3 regions of the Streptomyces sp. NBC_00873 genome follow, and region 1 is predicted to be linked to each of the others. Evidence: riboswitches for the same ligand, from Rfam matches in the RefSeq annotation. Region 1 holds a riboswitch; each other region holds the start of a gene.
The links. Region 1 has a riboswitch for cyclic di-AMP ahead of OH809_RS26100 (transglycosylase family protein). Riboswitches for the same ligand answer to the same signal wherever they lie in the genome.
Positions count from the first base shown of each region.

Region 2: another riboswitch for cyclic di-AMP. It lies ahead of OH809_RS05885 (peptidoglycan DD-metalloendopeptidase family protein); the one in region 1 lies ahead of OH809_RS26100 (transglycosylase family protein).
Region 3: another riboswitch for cyclic di-AMP. It lies ahead of OH809_RS17240 (NlpC/P60 family protein); the one in region 1 lies ahead of OH809_RS26100 (transglycosylase family protein).

Region 1 covers NZ_CP108803.1:5,614,560-5,624,193, forward strand. The annotation lists gene OH809_RS26055 (helix-turn-helix domain-containing protein) at 1-163, shown strand, start outside; gene OH809_RS26060 (hypothetical protein) at 339-500, shown strand; gene OH809_RS26065 (hypothetical protein) at 497-907, opposite strand; gene OH809_RS26070 (glycosyltransferase family 2 protein) at 1,282-2,238, shown strand; gene OH809_RS26075 (GtrA family protein) at 2,235-2,624, shown strand; gene OH809_RS26080 (SurA N-terminal domain-containing protein) at 2,798-3,454, shown strand; gene OH809_RS26085 (nucleoside triphosphate pyrophosphohydrolase) at 3,719-4,681, shown strand; gene OH809_RS26090 (cytochrome P450) at 4,691-5,968, shown strand; gene OH809_RS26095 (transglycosylase family protein) at 6,074-6,985, shown strand; cyclic di-AMP (ydaO/yuaA leader) riboswitch at 7,286-7,457, shown strand; gene OH809_RS26100 (transglycosylase family protein) at 7,461-8,177, shown strand; gene eno (phosphopyruvate hydratase) at 8,478-9,634, shown strand, end outside.
Region 2 covers NZ_CP108803.1:1,241,273-1,250,906, forward strand. The annotation lists gene OH809_RS05855 (STM4015 family protein) at 1-526, shown strand, start outside; gene OH809_RS05860 (STM4015 family protein) at 533-1,504, shown strand; gene OH809_RS05865 (STM4014 family protein) at 1,485-2,639, shown strand; gene OH809_RS05870 (STM4013/SEN3800 family hydrolase) at 2,710-3,525, shown strand; gene OH809_RS05875 (STM4012 family radical SAM protein) at 3,522-4,883, shown strand; gene OH809_RS05880 (STM4011 family radical SAM protein) at 4,892-5,809, shown strand; gene OH809_RS05885 (peptidoglycan DD-metalloendopeptidase family protein) at 5,965-6,885, opposite strand; cyclic di-AMP (ydaO/yuaA leader) riboswitch at 6,889-7,046, opposite strand; gene OH809_RS05890 (alpha-galactosidase) at 7,329-9,434, opposite strand; gene OH809_RS05895 (tyrosine-protein phosphatase) at 9,631-9,634, shown strand, end outside.
Region 3 covers NZ_CP108803.1:3,821,158-3,830,791, reverse strand. The annotation lists gene OH809_RS17280 (hypothetical protein) at 1-445, shown strand, start outside; gene OH809_RS17275 (DoxX family protein) at 571-1,080, shown strand; gene OH809_RS17270 (PspC domain-containing protein) at 1,237-2,550, opposite strand; gene OH809_RS17265 (PspC domain-containing protein) at 2,741-4,027, shown strand; gene OH809_RS17260 (LuxR C-terminal-related transcriptional regulator) at 4,024-4,719, shown strand; partial or broken gene OH809_RS17255 (GNAT family N-acetyltransferase) at 4,721-4,924, opposite strand; gene OH809_RS17250 (NlpC/P60 family protein) at 4,929-5,978, opposite strand; gene OH809_RS17245 (hypothetical protein) at 6,334-6,687, shown strand; gene OH809_RS17240 (NlpC/P60 family protein) at 6,762-7,928, opposite strand; cyclic di-AMP (ydaO/yuaA leader) riboswitch at 7,927-8,090, opposite strand; gene pcrA (DNA helicase PcrA) at 8,348-9,634, shown strand, end outside.

The DNA.
Region 1 (9,634 bases):
CGACTCCCTGCCGACCCTGCAACTGCTCACTCGCCTCGCCAAGGCCCTGGACGCGTCGCTGACCATCGACCTCGACGGCGATAGCTCGGCTTTCGTGTTCACCCCGCACGACGGCCGCGAGCCTGACGAAGCGCCCCCGGGCAACCGCTCCACAGCGGCTTGACGTCTGACCAACCAGCGTCCGTAAGAGCCGCTGCCGCCCCGCATGATGCGGGAACCCCTGCGCGGGCGGGGGCGGAGGAGTTCCGGGCAGGGCCGGGTGATCGGGTGCGGGGCGGCGGCGAAGCGTGGACTGCACGGATCTGCCGGAGATTCTCTGATACGCCCGCTACGACGACGTGTACTCCACCACCACGGGCTTCCCGTACGCCTCGACGCTGTACACCGGGCACCGTCGCGGCCACCAGTACGCCGTCAACAAGAAGGTGACGCACACCGGGGGCACGCTCACGATCGACCGGAACGCCTGGGACGCCCCGGTCGCGATCGTGGCCGGCTAGCTACTGCGGGCCGGGTCGCGTCGCCGCTGCGTCCCCCACACTCCCGCCACCAGGAGGGCGAGCACCGCGCCCGCGCCCACCGTCGCACCCGCCCGCAGGCCGGGTGGCCGGAACGAGCAGTCGACGGCGGTGTCGTGGGCGGGGATCGGGGTGGAGACCAGCCCCAGATAGCTGTCGGCGGGCCGCCCCTGGCAGCTCCAGCCGGCGATGCGGGGCGCGGCGATCACGACCGTTCCGGTGCTGCCGGACGGCAGTTCGGCCCGTATGCCGTCGGCGGTGACATGGGCGGCGGTCGCACCTGTGCGCTTCAGGCCGGCGACCGCCGAGGCCAGCCGGGTCCGGTCCAGGCAGCCGATCGCCTCGTGCGGCACGGTCCCTTCGCGTACGGAGGTGAGCGTGACCGCCACCGGCGCGCTCCCGCCCGCCATTCCCAGGCGCCCCATCGGGGCGCGGCGGGCCGGGAGCCGCCCCTTGAGCCCGACCTCCGGGCCCGTGCCCAGCCGCGCCGAGCCGAACAGGTCGGGCGTCCACAGATACGCCTCCGAGGCCGCCGGACAGCGGGCGGTCAGCGTGTACGTACCGCACGGTGACGGCGGTGATCAGTGCGGCGAGCCCGGCCGCGGCCGTGCGGGGGCGGAAGGTCGGCATACGGAGGAATATGGCAGCCAAGGGCGAGTGAACAGTGTCTAACTGTTTCCTCCATAGTTCAATTCACGTAATGGTTGCTCACTATCCATGTAAAGCATATATATCTGACTGACCGACAGGGTGAGAAAATCCCGTGCTGATCTCGCTGGTGGTGCCTTGTTTCAACGAGGAGGAGATCCTCGGACGCTTCCATGCGCGTGTCACGGAGCAGATGACGCGGCTGGGGCGTGATTTCCAGCTGGTCTACGTCGATGACGGCAGCGTGGACCGCACGCTGCCGGTTCTGGAGGAGCTGGCCGCCGCCGATCCGCGGACCCGCTACCTCTCCTTCAGCCGGAACTTCGGCAAGGAGGCCGCCATGCTCGCCGGCCTCCAGCACGCCGACGGCGACGCGGTCGTCATCATGGACGCCGACCTCCAGCACCCGCCGGAGCTCATCGGCCGCATGCTGGACGAGCACGCCCACGGCTACGACCAGGTCATCGCCCGCCGCACCCGCAAGGGCGACCGTCTCACCCGCACCCTCGGCGCCCGCGCCTACTACTGGCTGATCAATCGCCTGGTGGACGTGGAACTGGTCGACGGCGTCGGCGACTTCCGGCTGCTGTCCCGGCGTACTGTCGACGCCGTCCTCGAACTCACCGAGTGCAACCGGTTCTCCAAGGGACTGTTCGCCTGGGTCGGATTCCCGACGACGACCTTCGGTTACGAGAATGCCGTCCGCGAGCAGGGCAGCTCCGCCTGGACCTTCGGGAAGCTTCTCAACTACGGACTCGACGGGCTGCTCTCGTTCAACAACAAGCCACTGCGCGCCGCGTTGTACCTGGGCATGGTGCTGATGTCCGTCGCCCTCGCCTATGCCGCCTGGATCGTCGGATTCGCCCTGTTGAAAGGCGTGGACACGCCCGGCTATGTCACGCTCATCGTCGTGGTCACGGCTCTTGCCGGGGTACAGATGGTGATGGTGGGTGTGGTCGGTGAGTACGTCGGCCGCATCTACTACGAGGTGAAGCGGCGCCCGCACTTCCTGGTGAAGGCCGGCAATACCGCCGTACCGAATCAGCAGGCCCGGGAGTTCGTACGCCGATGACGGTCCGGGCGCAGATGATCCGCTTCGCACTCGTCGGCGGCGTGAATACCGGTACGTACTACGGCTGCTATCTGGCCCTGCTGACCAGGCTGCCGTATCTGGCCGCGCATGTGATCGCGTTCGCGTCGAGCATGACCGGCTCGTTTCTGCTGAACTCGTACTTCACCTACCGGACCCGTCCCACCTGGCGGAAGTTCCTGCTCTTCCCGCTGACCAACGCCGCCAATTTCACCATCACGACCGGGGGTGTCTGGCTGCTGGTCGACCTCGTCGGATTCAGCAGCCGTTACGCACCGCTGGTCGCGGCGGTGGCGGCCATCCCGATCACGTTCGTGGTCTCCCGCGCGATCATGCTGCGGCCTGAAACAGCCGTGGAGGGGTGGTGAACAGGCCCACATCCCCAACTCCTCCCGAATCGTTGGTCGAATCAGTGGCCGGGATCACGCCCACTGCCTAACATCGATCACCGCAAGGTCTTGTGCGTCCGTCGCCCGGCCAGCACCCTTCGACGGGGCGCGGCGCGCCGCACCTGCTGTCTCAATCTCCCCGGGAGGCTCCTTTGCACCGCCGCCGTCGCACCGCGCTCGTCGTCTCCGCCGCCATGCTCGTCGCGGCGCCGCTTCTCTCCGCCTGCGGCAACCAGGCCCACCCAGGTGCCGCAGCCGTGGTCGGCGGAGACCGCATCGAGGTGTCCACCGTGCAGGCCCAGGTGGCGGACGTACGCACCGCGCAGAACGAGTCCGACCAGTCCGTCCAGCTCATCAACAAGTCCGGGCAGCTCAGCCGGGCCAAGCTGCACGGGATGATCTTCGACCGGATCCTGGACAAGGCCGCCGCGGACGCGGGAGTCACGGTCAGTCGCAAGGAGGTCCAGGAGATGCGGCAGTCGGCGGTCTCCCAGTACGGGGGAGAGGCACAGCTGCAGGCGATGATGCTGCAGCAGAGCTGGGTCGCCCCGAACCAGATCGATGCCGTCCTGCGCGAGCGGGTCCAGCTGTCGAAACTTGCGCAGACGTTCGGTGCCGACCTGCAGCAGCCCGCCGGGCAGCAGGCCGTCGGCGATGCGCTCGGCGCGGCGTCGAAGTCGCTGCACATCGACGTCAACCCCCGCTTCGGCACCTGGGACAACAAGCAGACCCAGCTCGCCGACTACAAGGCCCCGTGGATCACCCAGGTCACCGAGCCGGCCCCGCAGGAAGCCGCAGCCGGCGCCTAGGGTCTTTCGTAGGGATCATGCCGGACCCCGCGAGCCCGGCATGATCCGAACGAGAGGCGTCCGGCCGGTCGGGCCGGTCGACCACCCCCTGGTGCCCCTCCCGGCAGGCTTTGCCCCGTCGCGCCGCCCGGCACGCCCGCTCGCCGCGTTGGCCAAAAGTCCTGGTAGCGGAGCTACCAGGACTTTTGGCTGCCTAGCGATCGCACTGGACGACGCTCTTCATGGGGCAAACATTGCCGGTCACGGCACTAGTAGGTTGGTGGGGTGAACGCTGAAGACCCCGGTCGTATCGTCCTGCTCACCGCCAGCCACCGGGTCGCGCCCGGACTGCTGTCCTGGCCCGCCTGGCAGACGCTGCACGCCGCCGACCGGGTGCTCTGCGCCGAGTCCGACCACCCCCAGCTGCCGTACCTGCGCGAGGCCGGCGTCACCGTCGAGCACACCGCGCTCACCGCGCAGGAACTCGTCGACGCCTGCGCGGGCGGCCGGACCGTCGTGGTCGTGACCAGTGGTGAGGGCAACCAGCCGCTGACGGACGGGCTGGCCCGGCTGGCCGGCTCGGGCCGGGTGCAGATGCCGAGCCTGGAGCTGCTGCCCGGTTCGTACGATCTGCCCGGCGCCCGCCTTCTCGACCTCGTCCAGGTCATGGACCGGATCAGGGCCGAGTGCCCGTGGACCTCGCAGAAGACCCATGAGGGGCTTGCCAAGTACGCCATCGAGGAGGCGTACGAACTCGTCGAGGCGATCGAGGACGGCGACCGCGACGAACTGCGCGAGGAGCTCGGGGACGTCCTTCTCCAGGTCGTCTTCCACGCCCGGATCGCGGAGGAGGACACGGACCAGCCGTTCTCCGTCGACGATGTCGCCGCGACCCTCGTCGAGAAGCTGATCCACCGCCATCCGCATGTCTTCGGTGACGAGACCGCCGAGACCCCGGAGGACGTCCACGCGCACTGGCTGCGTACCAAGGCCATCGAGAAGCAGCGCGACTCGGTCACGGACGGCGTTCCGCTCGGGCAGCCCGGACTGGCGCTGGCCGCGAAGCTGGCGAGCCGGGTCCGTGCCGCCGGACTCGATGTGCCGCTCCCGACGGGCGACAGCATCGGTTACGAACTCCTCGCCCTGGCCGTACGCGCGGAACAGGACGGCACGGACCCCGAGGCCGCCCTGCGCGCTGCGGGCCGCGCCTACCGGGACGCGATCCTCGCTGCGGAGGCCAACGGATAACGTCAGGGGGTGAACGACAGCCCCGCCGACGCCCCCGAACTCTTCACCTGGGAGTTCGCCACCGACCCGTACCCGGCCTACGCCTGGCTGCGCGAGCACAGCCCCGTGCACCGCACCGCGCTGCCCAGCGGGGTCGAGGCATGGCTCGTGACGCGGTACGAGGACGCCCGGCAGGCCCTCGCCGACGCCCGGCTCTCCAAGAACCCCGCGCACCACGACGAACCGGCGCACGCCAAGGGGAAGACCGGCATCCCGGGCGAGCGCAAGGCGGAGCTGATGACGCATCTGCTGAACATCGACCCGCCCGACCACACCAGGCTGCGCCGACTGGTCTCGAAGGCGTTCACGCCGCGCCGGGTCGCCGAGTTCGCCCCGCGCGTGCAGGAGCTGACGGACCGCCTCATCGACAACTTCATCGAGGAGGGATCCGCGGACCTCATCCACGACTTCGCGTTCCCGCTCCCCATCTATGCGATCTGCGACCTGCTCGGCGTCCCGCGCGAGGATCAGGACGACTTCCGGGACTGGGCGGGGATGATGATCCGCCACGGCGGCGGTCCGCGCGGCGGGGTGGCCCGGTCGGTGAAGAAGATGCGCGGCTATCTCGCGGAGCTCATCCACCGGAAGCGGGAGAACCCGGGGGAGGACCTGATCTCGGGGCTGATCCGGGCGAGTGACCACGGCGAGCATCTCACCGAGAACGAGGCCGCCGCCATGGCCTTCATCCTCCTCTTCGCGGGATTCGAGACGACGGTCAACCTCATCGGCAACGGGGTGTACGCCCTGCTGCGCAATCCGGAGCAGCGGGAGCGGCTCCAGCGCTCGCTCGACGCGGGGGAGACAGGGCTACTGGAGACCGGCATCGAGGAACTGCTGCGGTACGACGGTCCGGTGGAGCTGGCGACCTGGCGGTTCGCCACCGAGCCACTGACCCTCGGCGGGCAGCGGATCGCGGCGGGTGACCCCGTACTGGTGGTGCTCGCCGCCGCCGACCGGGACCCGGAACGGTTTGCGGACCCGGACACGCTGGACCTCGCGCGGCGTGACAATCAGCACCTCGGATACGGGCACGGCATCCATTACTGCCTGGGAGCACCGCTTGCCCGACTCGAGGGGCAGGCTGCCCTGGCCACGCTGTTGAGGCGCCTCCCGGACCTGCGGCTTGCGGTGGAACCTACCGATTTGCGGTGGCGCGGCGGACTCATCATGCGTGGACTGCGCACGCTTCCGGTGGAGTTCGGTCCCGGCCGGCGTTCCGATGAGGGTGACACTCTGTCAACTCTGTGACTTTCACGTGATCTGCGCTGCATCGACTTGTGACAAGCGTTCGAGAGCCGCTACGTTCACCGTTCGACTCACCAGTCACTTGTCAGTCACACGGAAGGCAATCCCATGGGCTCCGCGAACGGCAGACACCGTCGCCCTCGCCAGGCACCCGCGATCGTCGTCGCCGCAGGCGTGACCGGTTCGGCCATCGCTATTCCCCTGCTCGGAGCGGCCGGTGCGCACGCCGCCGACGCCACGACCTGGGACCGGGTCGCGGAGTGCGAGAGCGGCGGCATGTGGAGCGCCGACCTCGGCAACGGCTTCTATGGCGGTCTTCAGTTCTCGCAGGACGCCTGGAAGTCGTACGGCGGTGAGGCGTACGCCCCGCGCGCCGACCTCGCCAGCCGCTCGCAGCAGATAGCGGTCGCCGAGAAGGTCCTGGAGGACCAGGGGTCGAAGGCGTGGCCCAGCTGTGTGGCCATCTCCGGGCTCACGGAGGACGGGGTGTTGCCGGGGGTCGACCCGGGAGTCGTGCCGTCGGCCGAACCGGCGGAGAGCGGGGATGCGTCCGATTCGCCGTCCGCCAAGGCGTCCGCCACACCTTCGGGCAAGGCGTCCGCCACGCCTTCGGACAAGGCGTCGCACAAGCCGTCGGCAGAGCCGGCAGCCACATCACCATCCAAGAAGTCTGATTCATTCGACTCGCCCCGGAAGTCCGACTCGTCCGGCGATGAGGCGGGCGGCAAGCACCGCGGCGCGCCGGCCCCCGAGGTGAGCCAGGACACGGACAGGGGCGGCGACCGGGACTCGGGCCGGCATGCTTCCCGCGGTAACAGCGAGGGGCGCGACACGCGCGCGGTGGCGGCCGACGGCGATTACACCGTCCGGCCGGGCGACAACCTCTGGGCGATTGCTGACGCACAGAAGGTTCCCGGTGGATGGCCCGCTCTCTATGAGGCGAACAAGGGTGCGGTCGGAAGCGACCCGGACCTCATCCTGCCTGGCCAGAGCCTCGATCTCGGCGTGAAGTCGAAGTGAGGGTAGTCCGATAAACAGCTAAAAGGACCCCAAAAATCGGGGTAGTTCAGGGACCTATGTCCGCTTATGCGTAAGTGAGACATGGGTCTCTTTGCGTCAACTGGCGTGTCGCGTCTGCCGGGCCCGTCTGCATCACCCCTCACCTGCGAAAACGCTGCGCAGTCAGATGCAGGTAAGGACTGATTGTCCGTTATGCCCATCTTTGAATGTCGAGGTTGCATACGTTTACGGTCGGAACCGCTCGCACCGCGGGCCCCGTCGACCGTCACGCCGAATCCTGCCGTCGGTCGAAGGGAACAGACGCGTAAAGCGCCGTAGGCAGGAGCGGGGGACCCAGGTAAGCCGCCAGGCCCGATGGCCGAAAGACCGTCAGGACCGGCTCGGGGTGAAGTCGCGTGCTAGGACATGCGACCGGGCAACTCACTTGGCCCGAACCCGACAGCTCACCTCGTAGGCGTCGGTGAGGAGAAGTTCCATGCTGCTGAACAGCAAGGGCAAGCACCGTCGCCCGTCCAAGGTCGTCCGTGTCGCCACGCTCGCCGGCGTCACCGGTGCCGCCATCGCCGCTCCCCTGATGGGTGCGACCGGTGCCTCCGCCGCCTCCGTCGCCACGTGGGACGCCGTCGCCCAGTGCGAATCCGGTGGCAACTGGTCCATCAACACCGGCAACGGCTACTACGGCGGCCTGCAGTTCTCGCAGTCCAGCTGGGCCGCCGCCGGTGGTACGCAGTACGCCCCGCGCGCCGACCTCGCCACCAAGGCTCAGCAGATCGCCACCGCCGAGAAGCTCCTCAACATGCAGGGCCCGGGTGCCTGGGGCTGTGCCGGCCGCGGTGGCCTCACCAACGACGGTGTCGACCCGGGTGTCGACACCGGCTCCACCGCGCAGCAGAGCGCCCCGGCGCAGGAGTCGAAGCAGGCCGCGCCGAAGCAGGCCGCGCGCACCGAGGCACCCGCCGCCTCCCGCGCGGACCGCGGCACCGCCCCCAAGAAGACCGTCACCACGCCGACCGGCGAGAAGGTCGCCAAGGGTGACGGCGAGTACAAGGTGAAGTCCGGCGACTCGCTCAGCAGGATCGCCGCGCAGCACAAGGTGAAGGGCGGCTGGCAGCAGCTCTTCGAGCTGAACAAGGACATCGTCAAGGACGCCGACCTGATCTACCCGGGTCAGCAGCTCCACCTGACGAAGTAGGACGGGCGCTCCGTGGACACGGGCTCCCCGTAGACACGGGCTCTCTCCTCCCCGAGCACCCCGACCCGGCGCGGATTCCCCCGTACGCACCGGGTCGGGGTTTCTGTATTCACTGTTCAACTGTTGTCGTTACCGCCAGTAGGAATCTGGGCCTTTGTCCTGCTGTGGGTGCCCTTGGGTTCTTTTTCGTCCCAGGAGGCGGGCGGTCGGCGGACCGAGGCGGCCCAGCCGGTTAGGCTCTTGTCGCAAGGCCAAAGCGACCCTGCACAACCAGCGTCATATCCCAGAAGGAGATGCCTCGTGCCGTCCATCGACGTCGTCGTAGCCCGGGAAATCCTCGACTCCCGCGGAAACCCCACGGTCGAGGTCGAGGTTGGCCTCGACGACGGCAGCACGGGCCGTGCTGCTGTTCCGTCCGGCGCCTCCACCGGTGCGTTCGAGGCCATTGAGCTTCGCGACGGTGACCCCAACCGCTACCAGGGCAAGGGCGTCGAGAAGGCTGTCCTCGCCGTGATCGAGCAGATCGGCCCGGAGCTTGTCGGCTACGACGCCACCGAGCAGCGGCTGATCGACCAGGCCATGTTCGATCTGGACGCCACCGAGAACAAGGGCTCGCTCGGCGCCAACGCCATCCTCGGCGTCTCGCTGGCCGTCGCGCACGCCGCGTCCGAGGCCTCGGACCTGCCGCTGTTCCGCTACCTCGGTGGCCCGAACGCGCACCTGCTGCCCGTTCCGATGATGAACATCCTCAACGGTGGGTCGCACGCCGACTCCAACGTGGACATCCAGGAGTTCATGATCGCCCCGATCGGCGCGGAGTCCTTCTCCGAGGCCCTGCGCTGGGGCGCCGAGGTCTACCACACGCTGAAGAAGGTCCTGAAGACCAAGGGCCTGTCGACCGGTCTCGGCGACGAGGGCGGCTTCGCGCCGAACCTGGAGTCGAACCGCGCCGCCCTGGACCTCATCCTCGAGGCCATCAAGGAAGCCGGTTACGCCCCGGGCAAGGACATCGCGCTCGCGCTCGACGTCGCCGCCTCGGAGTTCTACAAGGACGGCAAGTACGAGTTCGAGGGCAAGTCCCGCTCGGCCGCCGAGATGACCGAGTACTACGAGGAGCTCGTCTCCGCGTACCCGCTGGTCTCCATCGAGGACCCGCTGTACGAGGACGACTGGGCCGGCTGGAACGTCATCACCCAGAAGCTCGGCGCCAAGGTGCAGATTGTCGGCGACGACCTGTTCGTCACCAACCCGGAGCGCCTGGCCCGCGGTATCGAGGAGGGCTCCGCCAACGCTCTGCTCGTCAAGGTCAACCAGATCGGTTCGCTGACCGAGACCCTGGACGCCGTCGAGCTGGCCCAGCGCAACGGCTTCAAGTGCATGATGTCCCACCGCTCCGGCGAGACCGAGGACGTCACCATCGCCGACCTCGCCGTCGCGGTGAACTGCGGCCAGATCAA
Region 2 (9,634 bases), 4.4 Mb from region 1:
GTTCTCCCCGTCGAAGCACGAGCGGCTGCGTTCGCTGACCATCGAGACGGGCGGGCTGCCGGCCGGAGTGATCCGCGGCATTCTGGACAGCGAACTGCCCGCGCTGGAGCGGCTCGATCTCTGGCTCGGCGTGGCCGAGTACGGCGGCGACGCCGATGTCGCGGACCTGGCACCGCTGCTCTCCGGCTCTCGCTTCCCCCGCCTGCACCACCTCGGTCTGCGCAACAGCGAGGTGCAGAACGAGATCGCGACGGCCGTCGCGGGCGCCCCGGTCGTCGCCCAGCTGCGCACCCTCGATCTGTCGCACGGGACGCTGGGCGACGAGGGCGCGGCCGCGCTGCTCGAAGGCCAGCCGCTGACCCATCTCGAACGGCTCGATCTGCATCATCACTTCCTCACCGCGCCGATGGAGCGCCGGATCAAGGAGGCACTGGAACCGCACGGTGTACAGGTCGATGTGTCCGAACGCGAGGAACCATGGGGCGATCGCGGGGCCGAGGGCCGCTACACCACGGTTTCGGAGTGACACCCCATGACTGACATCGACCATCCCGAGACGTTCCACGGCCTGCCGGTCCTCACGCTGCCCGGCCCCGGCCTGTCGCGCACCGGTCCGCTTCCGGCGGCGGACGCGGTCGCCTGGCGGCTGGAGAGCGCCTGGCAGGGCAGTCTGACGTTCGCCACCCTGTGGCAGCACTTCCTCGACACGGTCGACACCACTCAGGTGCGAGCCCTCGTGATCGGTCCCTGGTGGCAGGAGGAGTACGAGCCGTTCGCCCCCGTCGTCGACCTGCTGGCGGGCCACGCGGACCGGTTCCCGTCCCTGCGGGCGCTCTTCCTCGCCGATGTCGTCAGCGAGGAGTGCGAGCTCTCATGGCTGGAGATGGCAGACATCACCCCGGTGCTCGAGGCGTTCGGACAGGTGCAGGAGCTGACGGTGCGCGGCTGCGGTGAGCCGATCGCCGGCAAGCAGACCCTTGATCTGCGACCTGTGCGGCACGAGGCGCTCACCTCGCTGCGGTTCGAGTCCGGCGGGCTTCCGTCGGCTGTCGTACGGGCGGTCGGGGCGTCGGAGCTGCCCGCGCTGGAGCACCTCGAACTCTGGCTCGGCGTGGCCGAGTACGGCGGGGACGCGACGGTCGAGGACCTTGCGCCGCTGCTCTCCGGTGCCGCGTTCCCGAACCTGCGCCATCTGGGTCTGCAGAACAGTGAGATCCAGGACGAGATCGCGGCCGCGGTGGCGTCCGCCCCGGTTGTCGCCCAGCTGGAGTCGCTCTCCCTGGCGATGGGCACCCTCGGGGACCTCGGAGCCGAGGCGCTGCTCGCGGGCCAGCCGCTCACCCATCTGACCTCGCTGGATCTGCACCACCACTACATCAGTGCCCCTTTGGTGGACCGCCTCGAAGGACTGCTCGGTGCCGACCGGGTGAACACCGAACCGGACGAGGTGGAGTACTGGGATCCGGAAGAAGACGACGAGCGCTATGTCGCAGTCACCGAGTAGGGCGGGCGGCCCGGCGGTGCGCTTCGCCGTCGTGGGAGTCCCCGGCAACCGCCGGGTCTCACTTTTCCTGGACGCCGTACGCGCCGCCGGGCTGCCTGCCGCGCGCGTGGTGCCCTGGCTCGACGTCCTGGGCGGCAAGGCCGTTTTCCGGCCGGGCGAGACCGTACGGATGGACTCGCCCGGTGAGGACGCCGAGGTCGAGCGGTTGCTGCGGTCGGTGGACGATCCGACGAGGGTCGAGGGCACCGCCCTCTGGTACACGCGGTTCACCGGAGCGGTGCGGACGGTCGCGCGGGCGGCCGAGGCGGCCGGGGCGGTCCTGCTCGACGCCCCGGGCGATGTCGCGGTGCTGTTCGACAAGCGGCTGTGCCATGCCGTGCTGGACGGCGCCGGGGTCCCTGTACCGGCTTCGCCGACCTCCGGCGTCGCGGCGCCCGTGGTGCGCGACTGGGCGGATGTGCGCGAGCGGATGGCTCAGCACCGCATGCCACGGGCCTTCGTGAAGCTCGCGCACGGCTCGTCCGCGTCGGGGGTGCTGGCCGTGGAAACGGCAGGTCCCGGCCGGGTGCGGGCGACCACGTCGGTGGAGCGCGACACGTCCGGACGGCTTTTCAACTCGCTGCGGGTGCACCGCTGTACGACGGAGCGCGAGGTGGCGGCGATCGTCGACGCGCTCGCGCCGGACGGGCTGCACATCGAGCGCTGGCTGCCCAAGGCGTCGCAGCGAGGGCGCTCGGCGGACCTGCGGGTTCTGGTGGTGGCGGGCCGCGCCACCCATGCCGTCGTACGGACCAGCCACTCCCCCATGACCAATCTTCACCTCGGCGGCGAGCGCGGAAGCCTCGACGAGGTCCGCGCGGCCGTCGAGGCGGCGGGCGGCAGCTGGGCCGAGGCCCTGGCCGTGTGCGAGCGCGCCGCTGCCTGCTTCCCGGACACGCTGTGTGTGGCCGTCGATCTGCTGCCCGCGACCGGCTGGCGGCGGTTCGCCGTCGGCGAGGTCAACGCCTTCGGCGACCTGCTGCCACGCCTGACCGGGCTGCCCGGCAGCGGCTTCGAGGGCCTGGACACCTATGCGACGCAGGTCGTCGCCGTACTGAACAGAGCAAGGAACCACCGTGCAAGCGCCACCCCCTGACACCGGACAGGCCGTCGCCGACATCCGCGACGCGGACGCCGCTCCCTCGGAACACGCCGGGAATCCGGACATGAGCGAGATCGTGGGCAGTCACGATCTGCTGCTCATCACCCTCGACACCCTGCGCTACGACGTGGCGGCGGAGCTGGCCGCCGCCGGACGCATCCCGCATCTGGCCCGCCATCTCCCGGGCGGCATCTGGGAGAAGCGGCATGCCCCGGGCAGCTTCACCTATGCCTCGCACCAGGCGATCTTCGCGGGATTCCTGCCGACGCCCGCCGCCCCCGGCCCGCACCCCCGGCTGTTCGCGGCACGCTTCGCGGGCAGTGAGACCACCGCTTCCCGGACCTTCGTCTTCGACACCCCGGACCTGGTGTCCGCTCTCGCCGGGGCCGGCTACCGCACGGTGTGCATCGGAGGCGTCGGCTTCTTCAACCGGCAGGGCCCGCTCGGTTCCGTGCTGCCGGGCATGTTCCAGGAGAGCCACTGGGAACCCGAGTTCGGCGTCGCGTCACCCACCTCCTTCGAGGCCCAGGTGGCACGGGCCGAGCAGGTCGTCGCGGGGCTCCCCGCCGAACAACGGCTTTTCCTCTTCGTCAATGTGTCGGCGCTGCACCAGCCCAACTGGTTCCACCAGCCGGGCGCCACCCGCGAGTCGGGTGACTCCCGCGCCACGCACGCCGCAGCCCTGGAGTACGTCGACACACACATCGGCCGGCTCCTTGCCGCCGCGAGCAGCCGCCGGCGCTGCTTCGCCATCGTCTGCTCCGACCACGGCACGGCGTACGGGGACGACGGCTACAACGGTCACCGGCTCGGCCACGAGTCCGTCTGGACCGTTCCGTACGCGCACTTCTTCCTGGAACCGGGGGCCACCGCACGATGACCAGTCCGCACACCGTCCGCCCGTACCAGAGCTACGTCTACGCCTATCCGCACAAGACGGCGTACCGCCCGCTCACCGGCCACCCCGTCGGCCGGCCAGCGCTGCGCGAGCTGTGGACGGGAGAGTGCAAGGACGCGCTCTCGCTCTATCTCCACATACCGTTCTGCGAGGTCCGCTGCGGTTTCTGCAACCTCTTCACCCGGATCGGCGCCCCCGACGAGCTGACGACCCGCTATCTCGACGCACTGGACCGGCAGGCCACTGCCGTCCGCGACGCACTGGGTGACGACGAGCCGGTACGGTTCGCCGCGGCGGCGTTCGGCGGCGGCACCCCCACCTTCCTGACGGCCGCCGAGCTGGAGCGGCTCTGCGACATCGCGGAGAAGCGGATGGGCGCCGACCTGCGGTCCGTGCCGCTGTCGGTCGAGACCTCGCCGTCGACCGCAACGACCGACCGGCTGGCCGTCCTCGCCGACCGCGGGACGACCCGGATCAGCATCGGCGTACAGAGCTTCGTCGACGCCGAGGCACGCGCGGCGGTCCGTCCCCAGCGCCGCGCCGATGTGGAGGCGGCGCTGGGCCGGATCCGCGACGCGCGCATTCCGGTCCTCAACATCGACCTGATCTACGGCATCGACGGACAGACCGAGGTCAGCTGGCGTTCCTCTCTGGACGCGGCGCTCGCCTGGCAGCCGGAGGAGCTGTATCTCTATCCGCTGTACGTGCGCCCGCTGACCGGCCTGGGCCGGCTCGGCGCCGACGCCGAAGCAGCGGCGGACGCGGCCTGGGACGAGGAGCGGCTGCGGCTGTACCGGGCGGGCCGGGACCATCTCCTCGCCCACGGCTACGAGCAGGTGTCGATGCGGATGTTCCGCCGCGCCGACGCCCCGCAGCAGGGCCCCGCCGACTACGCGTGCCAGACGGACGGCATGATCGGGCTCGGCTGCGGCGCACGCTCGTACACCAGTCGGCTGCACTACTCCTTCGACTACGCGGTGGAGATGCGGGAAGTGCGGGCGATCATCGACGGCTACACCGCCACCGAGGACTTCTCCCGCGCGGAAGTGGGGCGGTATGTCGACGGCGACGAGGCGCGCAGGCGTCACCTTCTGCAGTCGCTCCTCCAGGCCGAGGGGCTGCAACTGGCGGAATACCGCGAGCGGTTCGACGCCGCTCCCAGTGACGACTTCCGTGGTGACCTGGACCGGTTCGAGGCGCGCGGCTGGCTGGACGGGTCCGCCGTGGCGTCCGGGCTGCTGCGGCTCTCGCCCGAGGGGCTCGCCCACTCCGACGCGCTGGGTCCCGAACTGTTCTCCCCCGCTGTACGGGCCGCGATGGCCGCGTACGAACTGAAGTGAGCACTCCCATGGATCTGACGATCCTCTATCGGGGCCCCCTGGCGTCGTGCGACTACGACTGCCCGTACTGCCCGTTCGCCAAGCGGCGCGACAGCCCGGAGCAGCTCCGTGCCGACCGCGCCGCGCTGGAGCGGTTCACCGCGTGGGCTGCGGCGCAGACCGGGGACAGGATCTCGGTGCTCTTCACGCCGTGGGGCGAGGGGCTGGTCCGTTCCTGGTACCGCCGCGCGTTGGTGGAACTGGCGCAGCTGCCGCATATCGGCCGGGTCGCGATCCAGACCAATCTCAGCGGTCGTACACGGTGGCTGGCCGAGGCCGGTGGAGCCGGCCGCGACAAGATCGCGCTGTGGTGCACGTACCACCCGGGGCAGACACCGTACGACCGTTTCCTCGCCAGGTGCCGGGAGCTGTCCGTCCTCGGTGTCCGGTACAGCGTCGGTGTCGTCGGTCTCGAGGAGCATTTCGACGAGGCGCGGCGCCTCCGTACCGACCTGCCCGACGAGGTCTATCTCTGGGTCAATGCCGCTGAGGGGCAGAGCTACACGGACGAGGAGGCGGACCGCTGGACGGCCCTCGACCCCCTCTTCCCGTACAGCCGTCACCCGCACCGCTCGGCAGGCATGCCGTGCCGGACCGGCGAGTCCGTCATCTCGGTGGACGGCGACGGCACGGTGCGTCGCTGCCACTTCGTCCCGGCCGAACTGGGCAACCTGTACGACGGCAGCTACCGGCGTGCGCTCGGTCCGCGGGCCTGTCCGCTCGCCGTCTGCGACTGCCACATCGGCTATGTGCATCTGGAGACGCTGCCGTTGTACGACGTCTTCGCGGGTGGCGTCCTGGAGCGCATACCAACCCGACGCCCGGGCATACCGGCGCCCTCGGGGCGCCGGTTCCTGCCGGTTTCCCCCGCCGCCGGACAGGCCTGAAGCCCCCGAGAGGCAGGAAAGGGAACGGGCCCGTCCGGCAGATGAGGCCAAAGAGAGGCCCTTCACCCACCCCCCAATTGCCGGTCGGTCTAAGTTAAGGGGCGGTGCGCCGCCGCGCACCGCCCCTTAACCGAGCCGACCGAATCAGCCGTGGATCAGACGTAGATCCCGTGCGAGGCCAGGTAGGCAATGGGGTCGATGTCCGACCCGTACGCCGGGCCGGTGCGGATCTCGAAGTGCAGGTGCGGGCCGGTGGCGTTGCCGGTGGCACCGGAGAGGCCGACCTGCTGGCCGGCGGTCACGGTCTGGCCCGCCGAGACGGAGAGCGAGGACATGTGGCCGTACTGCGAGTAGTGGCCGTCGGCGTGCTTGATGACGACCTGGTTGCCGTACGCGCCACCCCAGCCGGCGGTGACGACGGTGCCGGAGGTGATCGCCTTCACGCTGGTGCCGGTGGCGACCGGGAAGTCGATACCCGTGTGGCTGCCGCTGGACCAGTTGGAGCCGGAGGCACGGTAGGCGGTGGTGTGGTTGCCCGGGACCGGGTGGACGTAGCCGGAGCTGTTGCTCTGACCGGCCGAGGCGGAAGCCGTGGTGGTCTTGACGGACTCCGAAGCCTTGGACTGCGACGCGGACTTGTCGGCCGAGGAGGTCGACGGAGCCGGGGCGGACTGCGTGGTGTCCGTCGTCGCGGCGGAGCCGGCCGGCTTGCCGCCGAGCGTCAGCTTCATGCCCGGGACGATAAGGCTCGGGTTCTCGCCGACGACCGCGCGGTTGTCCTGGTACAGCTGCTGCCAGCCGCCCTTGACCTGCTGCTCGGCGGCAATCTTCGACAGGTAGTCACCGGCGACGACGGAGTACGTCCGGGTCTCGGCCTGCTTCTTCACGACCGGCGCGGCCTCGACGGCGACGTGCGTGGCTGCCGACTGCGCGGTGGGCGCGGCCTGCTCCGCGGCGTGGGCACCGGTGGCGCCGAGCAGCGGAAGGGCGATGACGGCCCCACCGGCGCCGACTGCGGCGACGCGACGGGCGATCGTGCTGGACTTGGTACGGCGGTGCTTACCCGATGTGGGCATGAAGAATTTCCTCTCCGGCGCCTACGAGGTGAGCTGTCGGGTTCGGGCTGGAGATGCCCGGTCGCGGTTCGCGACTTCACCCCGAGCCGGCCGGATCTCTCCGGACGGCGGCTTACCTGGTTCCCCCGCTCCTGCCACACGTGAGTGGGTGCGAATTCCGGACAGCGGCAGGATTAGGCGGTCCGTCCGGATTGAGGGTGACCGTAGGCGAGTGAGGACGACGGAAACAAGCCATCGATTACTCGAGGGAATCCGCGCCGGGAAATCGGCGCGGAATTCCGGTCACCCTCCGTGGATTACGGATCTTGACTTTCCGCGCGACGCCCGGAATGCCCATCCCCGACGTCACCACACACCGTCACGGATATGATCCCGCTCACGAGGAGGGCATCATCTCCTAGGAAAATGGGGTGTGTTCCACTAAATGCCCCAATACGGACATGTCATAAGCGCTCTGCACGCCGGAGCCTCAGCACCTTCGCGTCCAGATCCCCCCGCAGCCCTGTGTGCAGACCCTGATGCAGCAGCACGGCGCCGTGGTGGACCGCCCCGGTGTCCAGGTCGGTGTAGGTCGCCGCAGGGTCGAGCCCGCGCAGCCGCAGAGCCGGCGGCCGCTCCCCGTACCGCTGCGCCTCCAGCCACATCAGCACCACCGCCTCGTCGCCGTGCACGTACTGCACCGCGCTGAGCCCACCGCGCGGGGCACGCAGCCGGTACAGCGCGCCGTGCTGCACGGCGGGACGGATCTCCTTGTAGAGATCCACCCAGTTCCGCGCCTCGGTCAGCTCCTCGTCACTCCACTCGGTGAGATCCCCGCCGACCCCGAGCACCCCGGCCATCGCGCTGACGAAGCGGAAGCGCAGCGAACTGACCCTGCTGTTGAGCTGGACATTCGGACTGTCGGTGACCCAGGCGGCCATCACCCGCGCCGGATGGATCTGCCCGAAGCCCTGCTGGATGGCGAGCCGGTCGAGCGGGTCGGTGTTGTCGGAGGTCCACACCTGGTCGGTACGAACGAGGATCCCCAGGTCGATCCGGCCACCGCCGCCCGAGCAGGACTCGAAAGCGACGCCGGGGTGGGCGGCCCGCAGCCGGTCGATCAGCGCGTAGAGCGCGTCCACATGCGCGATCCAGAGCTTCTGCGGATAGCCCTCGCCCGGCCAGCCCGCATCGGTGAAGCAGCGGTTGAAGTCCCATTTCACATAGTCGATCGGAGCGCTGGAGAGCAGCGTGTCGAGCTGCTCCCACAGATGGTTCTGCACATCGGTCCGGGCCAGATTGAGCACCAGCTGATGACGGAATTCGGTCCGGGTCCGCCCAGGGAAGTGCTGCACCCAGTCGGGGTGCGCGCGATACAGATCACTGTCGGCGTTCACCATCTCCGGCTCGACCCAGATGCCGAACTGCATGCCGAGTCCGTGCACTTCGTCGGCGAGCGGCTTCAGCCCGCCGGGGAATCGCTCGGCGTTGGGGGTCCAGTCGCCGAGTCCGGCCCGGTCGCTGGTGCGCTGCCCGAACCATGCGTCGTCCACGACGAACAGCTCGACGCCCATCGCCGCGGCGCGCTCGGCGAGGGCGCGCTGCTGGTCCTCCGCGATGTCGAAGCCGGTCGCCTCCCAGGAGTTGTAGAGCACCGGCCGCAGGCTCTCGGCGTCCGGGACGACATGGGCCAGTTGCCAGGCGTGCCAGGCCCGGCTCGCCCCGCCGAACCCTTCGGCGCTCCACAGCCCGGCGAACACCGGTGTGGTGTACGTCTCCCCCGGTGCGAGCCGCAGCAGCCCGGAGTCGTCGTATCCGGCGCCTCCGGTGATCTGTACGAGCCCGTCGGGGAGCTGCTGCACCGCGATCCGCCACGAGCCGGACCAGCCGAGCGCGCAGCCGTACACCTCGCCGTCCTCCTCGGTGGCGGCGCCGTCCGCGTCGAGCGCGACCCAGGGCAGGAACTGGTGTCCGGTGTGGCCACGCCTGCTGGAGAGGACCTTCTCGCCGTACGTCAGCTCCGACCGTTCGAGCTGTGTCTCGGCCGCCCAGCGGCCGTGCAGCTGGCTCAGCCGCCAGCTGTCGCGGGCGGGCAGCGCCCAGGCCGCCGCGTCGGCGCGCAGCAGCTCCAGCAGCGGACCGTCAGGACCGGTGTGGGTGACGGTGGCCCAGCGCTCGATGACATCGGAGTCGTCCCGCATCCGGTAGTGCAGCGTGAGCGCGAGCCGCTGCACGGAGTCGGCGAACGCGATACGGAGTTCGTCGCCGTCCACGGCGGCCCCGGCGAACGCCCATTCGGTGCCCCGGACTTCGGGGGTGCGTACGGAGAGAGCGGGCCGGACGAAGCGGGGGCCGCCCTCGACCGGGTACTCCTCGCGGCCGTCCAGCTGCGACTCGAAGCCCCGGAAGGGCGGCTCGGGCGCGGCGGCGAGGGCCTCGGCGGCCGCGAGGGAGATCTGCGGCCCCCAGTGCAGATGCAGCAGTTCGTCCCGGCCGGTGAGGTGCAGCGCGTAGCTGCCGCTCGCCCCGGTCAGCAGCCAGGTCCGACCCTGGTCACCCGTCTCGATCATGTCTTCCCCGCATTCCCACAGTTCCGCACATCATCGACCGCCGACCGACGGCCGGGCAACGCCCGTGCGAGGCGAATTCCATGGGGTGTTCAGCAGGAGACGGCCGAGAGGATTGCCTGAGAATTCAATGTCGTATCGTCGCAGGAACTGACCTCGCCGGCGAGCCGCGCCGACGCCAGACACTCCAGGAGACACCGTGA
Region 3 (9,634 bases), 1.8 Mb from region 1:
CGCGGTCCGGCTGGCCCGCCGGCCCGAGCAGCTTCCCGATCTGCCCTGGGGGCTGGCCTTGCTGGTGGTGGTCTCCGCGGCGACGTACTTCGCGGGGAAGCACGCGGAGGGCGGGCGCCCGGTCGTACTGTCCGTCGTACGGGCCCGGGAGGCCGGTGACCTGGACGCGCCGATCCGTACCGGCGACGACATCGAGATCCGCGGCGCGGGCTTCGTGCCGCCAGGCGCCGGGGCCCCGGACAGGCTGGCCCGCATGGTGGTCCGAATCGGCCATGTCCATGTCCATGTTCCGCTGATCCCGGTCACCGGAGGCTTCGCCAACCCGACCGACACCGTGCTCACCGTGCCGGTCCCGGTGGAGGTGGAACCCGGGCGGGTGGACGTCCAGGTCGTGACAGCCGCCGGGGTGGAGACGAACCGGGTCGAGATCGACGTCACGGACTGAGAGGCGATCGACCGTCTCTCCCCGCCCGGCCGCCGCTTGCGTCTGATCGAACCGCGGGGCAGGTGAGCAGCCCGTTCACCGCGTACGTATGGTCTGGTGACGGGTCGACGGAAGGACGGGGTCTTATGTATGGGTATGGCGCGAATTCGAGAGGTCTGGGCGAGGCGAGAAGCATCCGGGAGCTGGCGCGGGAGCATGCCCTGCTGCCGTTGCGGATCTTTCTCGGGGTCACCTTTCTCTATGCCGGGCTCGACAAACTGACGGACAGTGCCTTCTTCCGCGCCACCGGGCCCGGCTCCATCGGCGAGACGATGCACGCGGTGCGCGACTTGGCCGCGATCCCGGCCCTCGTCGACCTCGCACTGAAGAGCCCGGGAGCCTTCGGGCACGCCATCGCCTTCGGGGAGATCGCCGTCGGCATCGGCACCCTGATCGGGCTGTGGGCCCGGCTCGCCGCACTCGGCGGGGCGCTGATCTCGCTGAGCCTGTGGCTGACCGTGAGCTGGCAGGCCAAGCCGTACTACTTCGGCAACGACCTGGCCTACCTCATGGCCTGGCTGCCGCTGGTGCTCGGCGGCGCCGCGTCGTTCTCCGTGGACGCCTTCCTCGCGTCGCGACGGCGACGGATACGGTAGCCGACCCACGTCGTGGTCGCTGCGAGCCAGAGGCCGCCGAAGAACACCGGGAAGAAGAAGACCCAGGGGGCTTCCCAGGTGCCCGCCGCGTCCGCCGCGTAACCGGCGGCGAGGGCGAGCATCGCGATCCCCGCGACCGCCCGGCCCGGCCGGATCTCATGACGCAGCACGAATGACCTCCACCTGTCCGATACCGACTTCCAGATCCAGCTCGACCGTGCCCGCCGGGGTGACGCCCGCGGGCGGGGCGATCGTGCGGTGTTCCTTCGTCGACGGGCTGACGTCCACATGGCCCGGCAGATCGCCCGGCAGCCGGATGTCGCCGACCCCGGCGTCCGCCCGCACCCGGAGCGTCACCGCCTTCGGTACGACGACGACCGCCCGGCCCGCGCCGACCCCCAGCTGTGTCCGGACCGTGTCACCCTTCGGGACCGGCACCTCTCTCAGGTCGAGTGTGCCGACACCGCTGCCCAGCTCGTACCGCGGCTGGACCGCGGTGACCGACGCCGGGCGCCATTCCTCCCGTACCCAATGGGTGCTGATGTCCTTCGGCAGCGCGGCCGCGCCCGCCAGCAGCGCCGCCGTGATCATTGCGAGCAGGACGGTGCCGAACCCGGTTCCGCCGATGAAGGTGCTGACCAGCATCCCCGCACCGAACACAGCGAGCGCTGCGGCCAGGCCGAACTGCAGGCTCGTACCGAACGGATGCGTGTGCCAGCTCAGCCCCGTGCCCAGACCGCCCGCGATCAGGGCGAGCAGAAAGACCAGGCCACCGATCGAGCGTGGCCCCCGGTTGGCCCGGGCCGGCCCCGGTGCGCGGTACGGGGAGTCCGCCGCCCTGCGGGGACGTACCGGCGGACTGTCGGCCACCGCACCCGCCGGGCCCCACAGATACCCCGGTCCCGCCGGCCCGGACGTGCCGTCCTTGACGATCGGATCCCGCCACCAGGACGGGCTGCCCGGCGACGGCGGCGCCTTCACCTCCGGCGGGGCGTCCGCCACCGCCTGCGCGGCGGCCGTCGGGTGCAGCGGGTCCTCGGGCGCGGCGGTCCTGCGGGCTTGCGTCCACACACTGAAACCGACGACCGCGAGCGTCAGCATCGCGGAGAACGCCAGCGTGCCCCCGTTGCCCAGCATGGACAGGAAGAGCCCGCAGCCGATCAGCGCGAACAGCACCGCGACCAGCGACGCCCCCTCGACCCGGCCGGACAGCAGCCTGCGCGCCTCGTTCTCCTCCTCGCCCTCCAGCGGGAGCAGCAGCCACGCGAAGCCGTAGAAGATCAGGCCGACGCCACCGGTCACCGACAGCACACCGATCACGATCCGGAAGATCACCGGGTCCACGTCGCAGTACCGGCCGAGTCCGCCGCACACCCCGGCCACCACTTTCTGCCGCGAGCTGCGCTGCAGCTGCGGTCTCGGTGCGGGCGGCGGTGCGACGCCGGGCGCGGCGTCCTGGGGAACGGTCATGGCTCCATGGTGACGGGCGGGCGGCGCCGACGGGACCCGTGCCGACCCTGGCCGATCCCTGATATTGGTTCCCCCGGACCCTGAAGGGCGCCGTCGCGGGGCGTGCGCCGAGTGCGGCCCGCCCGTCTCAGGGTCGAAGTGGGGGCAGACCCTGATACCGCCGCTGCCCCGTCCATGTGACGATCGGGGCATGCCGACCGCCACACCCCGAGCCGCAAGCTCCCTCAGCGCCGACCCGGAGGAGCCACCGCTGCGCAAGCTGTACCGCAGCGCCGACGGACGGCTGCTCGGCGGCGTCGCACGCGGTCTCGCCGGACATCTCGGGCTGCCCGTCGTCTGGGTGCGGTTCGTCTTCCTCGGGCTGTTCCTCGCGGACGGCCTCGGGGCTCTGCTCTACGCCGTGTTCTGGATCGTCGTCCCGCTCGGCGTCGGCGGCGTCGACGCGCCGCGCTCCGTCTTCGAGACGGCTCCCGACGGCCGGCGCAGGCTCCGCAAGCCCGACAAGGGGCAGGTGTTCGCCCTCCTCGCGCTCCTCATCGGCGCCGTCATCTTCGTCGGCAACGTCGACATGGGCAGCGAGGCCGACCGTTACATCTGGCCGACGCTGCTGATCGGCGCGGGTTCCGTCCTGGTGTGGCGGCAGGCCGACAACGCCCGCCGGGCCCGCTGGATGGAGGTCGGAAGCCGCCGCCGGGTGCTGCATGTGGCCCGGGCGCTGGCCGGGGTCGCCCTGGTCGGCCTGGGACTCGCCGTGTTCATGGTGGTACGCGGCTCCGCGGCCCAGCTCGGCAATGTCCTGACCGCGGCGATCGCCGTCCTCACCGGCATCGCGCTGCTGGCGGGTCCCTATCTGGTCCGCATGACCCAGGACCTGTCGGAGGAACGCCTGATGCGCATCAGGGCCCAGGAACGCGCCGAGGTCGCGGCTCACGTCCACGATTCCGTGCTGCACACCCTCACCCTGATCCAGCGCAACGCGGACGACGGCAGCGAGGTCCGCAGACTGGCCCGCGCCCAGGAACGCGAGCTGCGCAACTGGCTGTACAACCCCGAGGGCACCGGCAAGGACGAGGGCGACGAACCGGAGACCCTCGCCGAAGCGGTCAAACGCGCCGCCGCGGAGGTCGAGGACAAGCACGGCGTCCCGCTGGAGGTCGTCGTCGTCGGCGACTGCCCGCTCGACGAGAAGCTCGCCGCGCAGATGCAGGCCGCACGCGAGGCGATGGTCAATGCCGCGAAGTACGGTGGCGAGGGCGGTGCCGTGCAGGTCTACGCGGAGGTCGAGGGCCGCACGGTCTTCGTCTCCGTACGGGACCGTGGACCGGGATTCGATCCGGATTCCGTACCGGGGGACAGAATGGGCGTACGAGAATCAATCATCGGCCGGATGCAGCGCAACGGCGGTACGGCGCGGCTGCGTTCGGTGCCCGGCGGGGGCACGGAAGTCGAGCTGGAGATGGAGAGGGCGAGCGAATGACGGAGACCACCGAAACGACCGGGGGCCCGGAGCGCCGGGTACGGGTCGTGCTCGTCGACGACCACCGGATGTTCCGCACCGGAGTCCAGGCCGAGATCGGCCGCACCGAGGAGACCGGTGTCGAGGTCGTCGGCGAGGCCGCCGACGTCGACCAGGCGGTCACTGTCATCACGGCGACCCGCCCCGAGGTCGTCCTCCTCGACGTGCACCTGCCGGGCGGCGGCGGCGTCGAGGTGCTGCGCCGCTGTGCCCCGCTGATGGGCGCGGTCGAGAACCCGGTGCGGTTTCTTGCGCTGTCCGTCTCCGACGCCGCCGAGGATGTCATCGGTGTCATCCGCGGCGGCGCCCGCGGCTACGTCACCAAGACGATCAACGGCACCGACCTGGTCGATTCGGTCTTCCGGGTGCAGGACGGCGACGCGGTGTTCTCGCCCCGGCTGGCCGGCTTCGTCCTCGACGCGTTCGCCTCGACGGACGCACCGCCGGTCGACGAGGACCTGGACCGGCTGACACAGCGCGAGCGCGAGGTGCTGCGGCTGATCGCGCGTGGCTATGCGTACAAGGAGATCGCCAAGCAGCTGTTCATCTCGGTGAAGACGGTCGAGTCGCATGTCTCGGCGGTGCTGCGGAAGCTCCAGCTGTCGAACCGGCACGAGCTGACGCGGTGGGCGACGGCCCGACGGCTGGTCTGAGTCAGCTGTTCTCCCGTTCGGGGTCGATGGAGATGTTGAGTTGCTCGCCGACCCTTCGGTAGCCGATGCCCGCGTAGATCCGTTCCACAGCGGCGTCGGCCGGCTCCAGCCATACCACCCGGAAGCCCCGCGCGAACGCGGCCGCGGTCAGATGGGCGGAGAGTGCGGCGCCGATGCCGCGGCGGCGGAAGGCGTCGGCGACGGCGAACCTATGCGACCCGGGTCGCTCCCGCGAAGGGCATGCCGTCGATCGGCGCGATGCGGACCGGCGCTCCGGGGTGCGGTGCGTGGATCATCTGTCCGTCGCCGATGTAGAGACCGACATGGCTGATCCCGGAGTAGAAGAACACCAGGTCACCGGGGGCGAGTTCGGAGCGGGGGATGTTCCGGCCGACGTTGATCTGGGTGTATGTGGTGCGGGGGAGCGAGACGCCGGCGGAGCGCCAGGCGGCCTGGGTCAGCCCGGAGCAGTCGAACGAGGACGGTCCGGTCGCGCCCCAGACGTACGGCTTGCCGAGCGCCCCGTAGGCGAACGCGACGGCCTCCGCGGCGCGGGCGTTGGGGGCCTGGGCGGTGCCTAAGCGCGGGGCGCTGCGATCCGCGCGGGCGGCGGCGCGGGCGGTGTCCGAGCGTTCGAACTCGGCGCGCTCCGCGGGTGAGAGGGTGTCCAGGAGCTTCTGGGCGTCGGCCAGTCTGGCCCTGACCGTCGTCCGGTGCTTCTTCAGGTCGGCCCGGCGGGCGGTGAGGGCCGCCAGCTCGTCCTTCGCCTCCGCGCGCAGCTGGGCGATCTCGGTGACCTGCCGCTGCACGTTGGAGACCTCGGCCGCCTGGCGGTCGGCGGCCCGGTCCACGTACGAGGCCCGTTGCAGATACTGGTCGGGGTCCGAGGACAGCGCCAGCTGCACGGAGGGGTCGAGGCCGCCGGTGCGGTACTCCGCGGCGGCGAGCGAACCGAGTGCGTTGCGGGAGGCGTTGAGGCGTTCGGTCCTGCGGGCGGCCTCGTCGCGCAGTGCGTTCAGGGACTTGGCCGCGGCGGTCGCTTTCTCTTTCGCGCCGTTGTACTGCTCGGTGGCGACCTCGGCGTCGTGGTACAGCCGGTCCACCGCGGCCTTGATCCGGGTGGGGGTGGGCTGTGGTTCGGCGTGCGCGGAGCCCGGCAGGGCGGCGGCGGTCGCGGCCCCGGCGAAGGCGAGGGTGGCTGCGGTGCGGGCGGCGGAGCCGGTGTGCGGGCGCTGCCTGGGTTTCCGATGCGCTGCCACGGGGGCGGGGCTCCTTGCGTCGACTGCCCGTCGGGGCCTACCGGCGGGCCGCTGAGGTCCGGCGGCGGGACGCCAACAGGGGGAGCGGCCCGCCGCCGGATTTCTCGGCGGGGTGACCGGGCTGCCGTCCGGGTGCGGAGCGGTGGTGAAGCCGGCCACCTGGACAGGGACGCTAAGCCCGGGGCGCGAGGAAGAGTCGCAATGACGGCTATTGCCCGAATTTGGCAATGTGCTGTCGCTGAGCGACTGGAAAATTACACCAGAGTCAGGCAATTGGTACAGATGTAAGTGAAATGCCGAAGAGCCCCCACCTCGCCGAAGAGGGGTGATATGGCCCCGGCTAGGCTGCGGCCTCATGGACGTACTCATCAATATCTTCGTCGCGCTGCACATCATCGGCATCGCCGCCCTCCTGGGCGGCTTCCTGACCCAGATGAAGGCGATGGGCGCGGGCACGGCACGCTTCGTCCCGGCGATGCTGCACGGCGCGCTGACCATGCTGGTCACCGGTGTCGCGCTGGTCGGGCTCAACCAGGCCGACGACCACCCGGTCAACAACATCAAGATCGGCGTGAAGCTGGCGGTCCTGGTGGTGATCCTCGCGCTGGTCTACATCAAGCGGGACGAGGAGAAGGCCGAGAAGGGTGCCTTCGCGGCGGTCGGCGGGCTGACGGTCGCCAACATCTTGATCGCGACGCTCTGGACCTGAGCCGGACCACCCTCATGCGCGAGTGAGCCCCTGCCGGATCCGGCAGGGGCTCACTCGCGCATGAGGGCCCGCCGTCACGCCGGGCGCACGCTGCCGTAGATCGGCATGTAGTAGATCGACTCCTCGCGGACGTTCGCCCCCGGCTTCGGGGCGTGGATCATCATGCCGTCGCCCTTGTAGATGCCGACGTGGCTGATGTCGTCGTAGAAGAAGACGAGGTCGCCCGGCTGCAGGTCGGCCGTGGCTATCCGGGTGCCGGTCTTCACCTGGTCCCAGGTGGTGCGGGGGATGTCGACGCCCGCCGCCTTCCAGGCGGCCTGGGTCAGCCCCGAGCAGTCGTACGAGGAGGGGCCCGTCGCTCCCCAGACGTACGGCTTGCCGATCTGGGCGCGGGCGAAGGCGAGAACCTTCTCGGCCTTCGTGGTGGCGCTGGTGTCCGAGCCGGTCCCGGTTCCCGCGCCCGTCCCCGTGCCGCCGGTGGAGCCGGCCTCCTTCGCCGCCTCCTCGGCCTTGCGGTCCGCCTCGGCCTTGGCGGCGGCCTGCCGACGGGCGAGTTCCTCCGCCTTGCGCTTGGCCTCCGCCTCCTTCTCGCGCTCCAGTGCCGCCAGCCGCGCCTTCTCCTCGGCCGTCAGCTTCGACAGCGTCGCGCGCGCCTCACCCAACTTCTTCTGGACGGATTGTTTGCTGGTCCGGAGCGTGGCCTGGGACTCGGTGAGCGTCTCCAGGCTCTTCACCGCCTCGGTGCGCTTCTTCGCCGCCGCTGCCTGCTGCGTACGGAAGTCCGTGACCGCCTTCTGCTGCTGGGCGGTCATCCGGTTCATCAGCTGGTTCTGGTCGAAGTACGACTGCGGGTCGTCGGCCAGGAAGAAGGTGGCGGTCGGGGCGATGGAGCCGGTGCGGTACTGCGCGGCCGCGTAGTTGCCGAGCGTCCTGCGCGCCTCGTTCAGTTTGTCGGCGCGCTCGGCCACGTCCTCCAGCAGGGCGTCGACCTTGCCGCGCTGCGTGGCGGAGGCCTCCTTCGCCTGGTTGTACTGCTGGGTCGCGGTGCCCGCCTGCCGGTAGAGGTCGTCGACCTTCTTCTGCACGTCCTCGATGCTGGGCCTGGGTGCGCTCGGGGCGGCCGTGGCACTCTGGGTCGACAGCAGGGTCACCCCCGCCAGTGCGGCCGTCGTGAGCCCGACGGCGGGGGTGGTGGTGCGTACCCGGCTGCGCGGTTTGCGATGCGATGCCAAAGCCGGCATCTCCTTCCGTGGACCGCCTACCGGGTTAGCTGTCGGGTTCGGGCGGAACGGAAGGCTGCCCTACGGTCCGAGTGGGGATACAGACCGATTCACCCCGGTTTTGCATATGGGTCCCCGGTCCCGAACTCCCTGCGGGCAGCCCGGATTCGGCGGGGGAGCCCGCTCGGCGTGGTTCGCCTCAAGGGGGTACGGGCCGCCCGACAGGGCACGCTAGCCAACCGTGGTGCCGCTGTGAAGGTTGATGTTCGATATGCCCGATACGTTTTCGTGACCTTGGTGAAGAAGGGCCGGAGAAGGCGGCCCGGGCCCCGATTTCCTTACAGGGCGTGGGTGGGTGTTCTCCGTATGTAGGCGCCTTCCGGCCGCACTTCTCCATGCGGCCGCAGAGTGTCGGTGCGTCGCCCTAGACTCGTGAGGCGATGAGCAGCCTCTTTGACGACAGTTTCCTGGCCGGCCTCCAGCACTCGGAGGAAGAACCCCCGCCGCCCCCCGAGGACTCCGCACCCGAAGCGGTGCCGGAGGACCTCTTCGCGGGCGTGTTCGACGCGCCCGCGCCGCCTCGGGACGCGTACTACCGGGACGGCGCCCACCGCCCCGCCATCGACTCCGCCGCCCTGCTCGACGGGCTGAACACCGAGCAGCGCGCCGCGGTCGTGCACGCCGGATCGCCGCTGCTCATCGTCGCCGGCGCGGGCTCCGGCAAGACCCGGGTGCTCACCCACCGCATCGCCCACCTGCTGGCCGAGCGCGGCGTGCACCCCGGCCAGATCCTGGCGATCACCTTCACCAACAAGGCCGCGGGCGAGATGAAGGAGCGCGTCGAGCAGCTCGTCGGACCGCGCGCCAACGCCATGTGGGTCATGACGTTCCACAGCGCGTGCGTACGGATCCTGCGCCGCGAGTCGAAGCGGCTCGGCTTCACCTCGTCGTTCTCGATCTACGACGCGGCCGACTCCAAGCGGCTGATGGCACTGGTCTGCCGCGATCTGGACCTCGACCCGAAGCGCTTCCCGCCGAAGTCGTTCACGGCCAAGGTCTCGAACCTGAAGAACGAGCTGATCGACGAGGAGACCTTCGCCGGCCAGGTCGGAGGGGGTACCTCCCATTCGAGCGAAGCCGAGAATGGGGGAGGCTTCGAGAAGACGCTCGCCCAGGCGTACGCGATGTACCAGTCCCGGCTGCGCGAGGCCAACGCACTGGACTTCGACGACATCATCATGACGACGGTCCATCTGCTCCAGGCGTTCCCCGACGTCGCCGAGCACTACCGCCGCCGCTTCCGGCACGTCCTCGTCGACGAGTACCAGGACACCAACCACGCCCAGTACACGCTCGTACGCGAACTGGTCGGCCCGGCCGGAGAGGCCGACGCCCCCGCCGAACTCTGCGTCGTGGGTGACGCCGACCAGTCGATCTACGCCTTCCGCGGCGCGACGATCCGTAACATCCTCCAGTTCGAGGAGGACTACCCGAACGCGACGACGATCCTGCTGGAGCAGAACTACCGCTCCACGCAGACGATCCTCTCCGCCGCCAACGCTGTCATCGAGCGCAACGAGAGCCGCCGGCCCAAGAACCTCTGGACGAATGCGGGCGAGGGCGCCCGGATCACCGGCTATGTCGCGGACACCGAGCACGACGAGGCGCAGTTCGTCGCCGACGAGATCGACCGGCTGACCGACGCGGGCGACGCGAAGGCCGGCGAC